DNA from 2 places in the Acidovorax sp. GW821-FHT09A11 genome. Region 1 is predicted to be linked to the other one. Evidence: riboswitches for the same ligand, from Rfam matches in the RefSeq annotation. Region 1 holds a riboswitch; the other holds the start of a gene.
What was found. A riboswitch is a leader RNA that binds a small molecule or an ion and turns the genes downstream of it on or off. The one in region 1 is predicted to bind glycine.
Positions count from the first base shown of each region.

Region 2: it holds a riboswitch for glycine, as region 1 does, so the genes downstream of both, gcvT (glycine cleavage system aminomethyltransferase GcvT) here and AC07PV_RS18350 (D-amino acid dehydrogenase) in region 1, are expected to answer to the same signal.

Region 1 is NZ_JBWKPS010000007.1:88,373-92,052, forward strand. Features, by position in the region: gene AC07PV_RS18340 (hypothetical protein) at 130-582, shown strand; gene AC07PV_RS18345 (2-keto-4-pentenoate hydratase) at 622-1,404, opposite strand; glycine riboswitch at 1,621-1,734, shown strand; gene AC07PV_RS18350 (D-amino acid dehydrogenase) at 1,830-3,149, shown strand; gene sorU (SorU family sulfite dehydrogenase c-type cytochrome subunit) at 3,217-3,522, opposite strand; gene sorT (SorT family sulfite dehydrogenase catalytic subunit) at 3,663-3,680, opposite strand, start outside.
Region 2 is NZ_JBWKPS010000001.1:819,753-823,432, forward strand. Features, by position in the region: gene AC07PV_RS03745 (TRAP transporter small permease) at 1-393, shown strand, start outside; gene AC07PV_RS03750 (TRAP transporter large permease) at 390-1,685, shown strand; glycine riboswitch at 1,716-1,813, shown strand; glycine riboswitch at 1,827-1,948, shown strand; gene gcvT (glycine cleavage system aminomethyltransferase GcvT) at 1,959-3,128, shown strand; gene gcvH (glycine cleavage system protein GcvH) at 3,213-3,587, shown strand; gene gcvP (aminomethyl-transferring glycine dehydrogenase) at 3,658-3,680, shown strand, end outside.

The DNA.
Region 1 (3,680 bases):
GGCGCGCCAGGAACTGGCCCTCGCCGCCTACGCACCCCCCCGCAGGGCGCCTACGCGGCCCGGCTGCCCGTGCCGCCACCATGCAGTGACCGCTTCCGCAAGGAACATCAGGAGAATCCCATGACCTTCATGACCCGCAAGACATTCACCGCAGCCTCCATCGCCTTGATGGCTCTGTGGACCCTCCCGCAGGCGCATGCCGCCACGCAGGGCACCGTCATCGTCCAATCGGGCCAGCCGGAGCGCAGCTACCACGCCACGCAGTACCAGGTGAGGCCCGCGCCCCCTCCCCCGCGCCATGAAGCCGTGCCCCGCCCCCGCCGGGGCCAGGTGTGGGAAGAAGGCCACTGGGAATGGCGTGGCAACCGCTACCAATGGGTGCGCGGCCACTGGGTGCAGGCCCGCGCCGGCCACCAGTATCGCCAGCCGCACTGGGTGGAACGCGAAGGCCGCTGGGAGTTTCAGCGTGGCGGCTGGGACCGTGACGGCGATGGCGTCGCCAACCGCCATGACCGCGACCGGGACGGCGACGGCGTACCGAACCGCCGCGACCAGCAGCCCGACAACCCGCGCCGCAACTGACCCCACGCCCGGCGCGCGCGCCGCGCAGGGCGCCGCCGGTCAGCCCAGTTGAAGTTCGGCGCGCCCCAGGCCGGGAAACTCAGCCACCACCACCGTGCCCGGCGCCACCATCACGGTGCCGGTGCAGGACCCGGTGGTCACCCACTGTCCCGCGCGCAGCCCACCCAGGCTGTGCGCGCCGCCATTGGCCAGCCAGGCGAGCAGGCGCAAGGGATCGCCCGCCGGGTTGCCCCAGCCAGCGTGCCGCACGGCCTGCGCGCCATTCACCGACAGCACCACGGGCTGCCGCATCGGCTGCACCGACTGCGCGCTCTCCGTTCCCGACCCCACGATGAGTGCCCCATGGCAGGCCTGGTCGGCCAGCCGGCTCCACTCGCCTTGCTGCGCCCAGGCGGCGTAGCGCGTGTCGCAGACCTCGATGGCCGCCCGCACCGACGCCACGGCGGACAGCACCTCGGCCTCGCTGTAGGGCTGCGCCCGGGCAGGCAGATCGGCACCCAGTTCGTACACCAGTTCCGCCTCCACACCCAGCACGGCGAAGCCCGCGCAGGACAGGCGCACCGCGCCCCCGCCGGCCATCGCAAACACCGAATCGCGCGCCAGGGCCGCCCGCGCAGGCAGCGCCTGCGGCGACGCCGCGCCCACCTTCCAGCCCGCGATCTCGCCGCGCTCGCGCACCACGGCGTCCTGCACGGCATAGGCCTGGGCAGCGTTCTGGGGACGCAATGCGGCGGGCAGGTCGAGGGGACGGGGCGTGCGCCCCAGGCGGGCCATGGTGAGCACGGCCGCGCTGGTCAGCGGATCAAAGGCGGTATCGGGCATCAAGGCGTCCTGGAGAGAAAGGCGAAGGTTCCGGCGGATTATGGCCAACCCCGTGCCCGCAGCATCAGCAACGATTGCGATTCATTAGCGCGGACAAAGCGGTTTTTGCGCGATGCGGGCTCCTAGAATGGCCCCCGCAGGAGAGTCAGCGGCCCCGTCCGCTTCACCGAAGGCGCAAACTCCCATACACGCTCAGGTCCCGTACTGCACCATTCATCAAAGCCGTCTGGAGAGCCGCTTCGCGCAACGCGAAGCGCACCGAAGGAGCAAACCGCGCGCCATGTGGGCCGCGCGGTGAATCTCTCAGGTACCAAGGACAGGGGGAGCGGCAGCTTGGGCATTCATGCGCCAGCTGCACGCTATTGAATTCATAGCTGCCAGCGCATGTTGTTCTAGCGCCAGAGCCCAGAAAGGCTTTGAAAATCATGCGCGTGATCGTTTTGGGCGCCGGCTTGCTCGGCGTGACTTCGGCTTATTTCCTGCAACAGCGCGGCCACGAGGTGACCGTCATCGACCGCCAGGGTGCGCCCGGCGCCGAGACCAGCTTCGCCAACGGTGGCCAGATCTCGGTGAGCCACGCGGAGCCCTGGGCCAACCCGAGCGCGCCGCTCAAGGTGCTGCAGTGGCTGGGCAAGGAGGATGCTCCACTGCTGTTCCGCCTGCGCGCCGACATGCGGCAATGGCTGTGGGGCCTGTCCTTCCTGCGCAACTGCACGCCCGCGCGCACGCGCCACAACATCGAGCAGATCGTGCGCCTGGGCACGTACAGCCGTGACACGCTGCAGCAGCTGCGCGCGGCCACCGGCCTCCAGTACGACCAGCGCACGCAGGGCATCCTGCACTTCTATACCAACCAAAAAGAGTTCGACGGCGCCCTGGCCCCGGCCGAGCAAATGCGCCAACTCGGCTGCGAGCGCCAGGTGATCAGCGCCGACGAGGCCGTGCGCATCGAGCCTGCCCTGGCCCATATCCGCCAGCAGCTGGCCGGAGCCACCTACACGGCCGAGGACGAATCCGGCGACGCCAACCAGTTCACACGCGAGCTGGCCAAGCTGTGTGAAGAGGCGGGCGTGCAGTTCCGCATGGGCCACCACATCACCGCGCTGCGCGAGGCAGGCGGCCGCATCGACCACGTGGAAGTGACCAATGCCGAAGGCCGCTTCGAGCGCGTGCGCGGCGATGCGTTTGTGCTGGCCATGGGCTCGTTCAGCCCACTGCTCGCGCAGCCGCTGGGCATCCAGCTGCCTATCTACCCGGCCAAGGGCTACTCGGTGACCATGCCGGTCAAGGACGCCAGCAAGGCGCACCAGGTGAGCCTGACGGACGACGAGTTCAAGCTCGTGTTCTCGCGCTACACCAGCGAACGGGGTGGCGACCGCCTGCGCATCGCCGGCACGGCCGAATTGAACGGCTACGACCGCCACCTGAACCAGGTGCGCTGCGACGCCATCGTGCGCCGCGTGGAGCAGCTGTTCCCCGGCGCGGGCGATGCCAGCCAGGCCCAGTTCTGGACCGGCCTGCGCCCCGCCACACCCAGCAACGTGCCGCTGATCGGCGCCACCAAGGTGGCCAACCTCTTCCTCAACACGGGCCACGGCACGCTGGGCTGGACCCACGCCTGCGGCTCGGGCAAGGCCCTGGCCGACATCGTGAGCGGCCGGGTGCCCGAAGTGGACTTTGCATTCCAGGGTCTGCAGGGGTGCGCTCCCGACAAGGCGCTGGTGCCATCGCGCACCACGGCCTGAACGGGAGCACAGCGGGGTTGCAGCACCGCCGCGCAGGCGGCGCTGCCACCACGGGCCAGCGCCCGGCCTACCTGGCAGCGCCCGTGGCGTGCGCCACGAACTGCGCCACGGCCTGCATGTCCTTCTCGCTCATGCGTTCGGCATACGAAGGCATCACGCCGATGCCCGCCTTGAGCGCGCGCAGCACGCGGCCCGCGTCGGGCTTGAGCTCATCCAGCACCGGGCCCACCTGCCCCTCGGCACCGGCGGCCTGCAGCGTGTGGCACACGGCGCAGGCAGGCTGGATCTTGATGAACAGCTCCTTGCCCCGCGCCAGCTCGGCGGCATCCGCCGCCCAGCCGGCACCCGTCCACAGCAGCAGCACGCTCGACATGGCCGCGAGCGCAGGCACGCGCAAATGCTGGAAACCGATGCGCCCCAGCACCAGTGCCACCGCGGATCTGGCACGGCCAGTCCGGGGGGCGCGCTCCCCTCCAGGGGGGAAGGCGCGCAGCGTCTCAGGGGGGCGCCCGGTCACGCTGCGGTCACCGT
Region 2 (3,680 bases), on a different contig from region 1:
CTCGAATGGGCCGAGGAGGTGTCGCGCCACATGATGATCTGGCTGACCTTCCTGGGCGCCGGCCCCGTGCTGCGCTATGGCGGCCACATCGCGGTGGAGAACCTGCAGGATGCCCTGCCCCGCGCGGGCGCCATCGCCCTGCGTGCCGTGGTCGCGGCCTTGCTGTTCGCCTTCTTCGGCTTCATGGTCTGGTACGGCTGGCTGTACATGCAGCGCACCATGTTCCAGATGACGGCCGTGACGCAGATCCCGTTCGCCTACATCTACAGCGCCATGCTGATCGGCGGCGTGCTGCTGATCGTGCACTTTTTGTTCATCGTGCGCGGCTACGTGCTCGACCGCAACTTTGCGGCCGATGAACACTTCGATGCGAATGCGAGTGCCTCCCTATGAGCGCGTCCATCATCCTCATCGTTTCGGCCTGCCTGTTCCTGGCCATGGGCGTGCCCGTGGCGTTTGCGCTGGGCCTGGCCACCGCGGCCACGCTGATCCTGGCCGAGAGCTACCCGCTGATGGTGCTGCTCAAGGAAACCTTCACCGGCATCGACAGCTTTCCGTTGATGGCCGTGCCCTTCTTCATCCTCGCGGCCGAACTCATGAGCGGCGGCTCGCTGACTGAGGTGCTGCTGAGGTTTGCCGGGCAGTTCGTGGGCCACAAGCGCGGCGGGCTGGGCTACACCAACGTGGTCTCGCTGACCTTCTTCTCGGGCATCTCGGGCTCGGCGCTGGCCGATGCGGCGGGGCCGGGGTCGATGCTGATCCGCATGATGGACAAGGCCGGCTACGACCGTTCGTACGCGGCGGCTCTCACGGCCTCGACGGCCATCGTCGGGCCCATCATCCCGCCGTCCATCATCATGATCATCTATGCGCTGCAGGATGAAACGGTGTCGGTGGGTGCGCTGTTCGTGGCCGGCCTGCTGCCGGGCCTGCTGATCGCGGTGGCCATGTGCGTCGTGAACTTCCACGTCTCCAAGAAGCGCAACTACAAGGGCGACGGCCGGATGCCGCCGCTGGCCGAGATCCTGCAGACCACCTGGAAGGCGCTGCCCGCCATTTTGCTGCCGGTGGTGATCCTGGGCGGCATGCGCGCCGGCTGGTTCACGCCCACCGAGGCCTCGGTGGTGGCGGTGTTCTATGCGCTGGTGTGCGGCAAGTTCGTCTACCGCACGCTGCAGTGGAAGGCGCTGCCCGACATCCTGGCACGCTCGGCCCTGCTGTCGGCCTCGGTGCTGATCATCATCGGGCTGTCGGCCGCGTTCGCGTGGATCCTGACCATCGAGGGCATTCCGCAGCAGATGGCCGACTGGCTGGTGGGCATGAACCTCTCGCCGTGGATGTTCCTCATCATCGTGAACATCTTCCTGCTGCTGTTCGGCATCTTCATCGAGCCGCTGCCGGGCGTGATGGTGCTGGCGCCCATCCTCGCGCCCGTGGCCGTGAAGCTGGGAATCGACCCCATCCACTTCGCGATGGTGGTGATCTACAACCTCACGCTGGGGATGATCACGCCGCCCGTGGGCGGGCTGCTGTTCGTCACCTGCAACGTCTCGCGCGTACCGATGTCGCAACTGGTGCGCGAGCTGGTGCCCTTCCTTTGGGCGCATGGCGTGGTGCTGGTGGTGCTGACCTTCATCCCGCAGCTGTCGACCTGGCTGCCGAAGGTGCTCGGGTTCATCAAATAGCGTCTGCGCGGCTTCAGCCAGCGGATATACTGGCGACCGTCAGGAGAGAGCCCCTTCCTTCAACGAAAGGGGCCGCCGAAGGCGCAGGCAGCAGCCGAACGCTCAGGCAAAAGGACTGGCAACCGCCCGCAGTGATGCGGGCGTTCCCTTGCTGGAGAGAGATGGACCGTGCAGCACGGCACCCATCCACCGAAGGAGCAAGCCGCGCGGCCAGCCAGGGCGCTGCGGTGAATCTCTCAGGTAAAGCGGACAGCAGGGCAAATCCCGCGACCCATGGGGCCGCGGCCACCATTTGCCCCGGAGTCCGCCTTGACCACCCCTACCGCCCCGCTGCTGACCACCCCCCTCAACGCCCTGCACACCGAGCTGGGCGCCCGCATGGTGCCGTTTGCGGGTTACTCCATGCCCGTGCAGTACCCTGCCGGCCTGATGGCCGAGCACCTGCACACGCGCAACGCGGCGGGTTTGTTCGACGTCTCGCACATGGGCCAGCTCAAGCTTGTCGGCCCCGGCGCCGCTGCCGCGTTCGAAACCCTGATGCCCGTCGACGTGATCGACCTGCCCGTAGGCAAGCAGCGCTACGGCCTGTTGCTCACCGACGAAGGCACGGTCATCGACGACCTGATGTTCTTCAATCAGGGCAATGACACCCTGTTCGTCATCGTCAACGGCGCCTGCAAGGTAGGCGACATCGCGCACATCCAGGCACGCATCGGCCAGCGCTGCGACGTCATCCCCATGCCCGACCACGCCCTGCTGGCGCTGCAAGGCCCGCAGGCAGTCACCGCCCTGGCGCGCCTGGCACCCGGCGTCGAAAAGCTGGTATTCATGACGGGTGGCGACTTTTCCATTGCGGGCTGCGACTGCTTCGTGACCCGCAGCGGCTACACCGGGGAGGACGGCTTCGAGATCTCGGTGCCCGCGTCCCAGGCCGAAACCCTGGCGCGCGCGCTGCTGGCCCAGCCCGAGGTCAAGCCCATCGGGCTGGGCGCCCGCAACTCGCTGCGCCTGGAAGCCGGCCTGTGCCTGTACGGCAACGACATCGACACCACGACCACCCCGCCCGAGGCGGCGCTGAACTGGGCCATCCAGAAGGTGCGCCGCACCGGCGGCGCGCGCGCGGGCGGCTTCCCCGGTGCCGACAAGGTGCTGTCGCAGATCGACAACCCCGCCAGCCTGCAGCGCAAGCGCGTGGGCCTGGTCGCGCTGGAACGCGTGCCCGTGCGCGAGCACACCGAACTGCAAGGCCCCGACGGGCAGAAGATCGGCGAAGTGACCAGCGGCCTGCTGGGTCCCACCGTGGACAAGCCGGTGGCCATGGGCTACGTGGCGCCAGCCTTTGCCGCCGTCGGCACGCGCGTCAACGCCATCGTGCGCGGCAAGGCCGTGCCCATGGAGGTGGTGTCCATGCCGTTCACGCCTGCGCGCTACCACCGCGGCTGACCCTCTGCAACCGCCCCAGCCCGGCTAAAGTGGCGGCTGGCATCGGCACTTTTTCTGTTTACCCCTTTTTTTGGAGCTTCCCCCATGACCATCAAGTATTCCAAGGACCACGAGTGGATCGACATCTCCGACCACGAAGCCGCCACCGTGGGCATCACGCTGCATGCCCAGGACGCCCTGGGCGACGTGGTCTTCGTGGACCTCCCCGAGGTCGGCACGACCTTCACCCAGGGTGACGTGGCCGGCGTGGTCGAGTCCGTGAAGGCCGCGGCTGACGTATACATGCCTGTCACCGGCGAAGTGGTCGAAGTGAACGAAGCACTGCGCGCCGACCCCTCGCTGGCCAACAGCGATCCCATGGGTGCCGGCTGGTTCTTCAAGGTCCATGTGACGGACATGCTGCAGTTCGATGCGCTCATGGACGAACCCGCCTACGCCGAGTTCGCCAAGAACGCCTGACCCTCCGATGCCCCGCGGCCCGGCGCCTCCCCGCCGGGCCAATGTGTTTCCTTGCACTGTGCCGCCGCCGATGACCTCCCAAGCCCCCCTGCC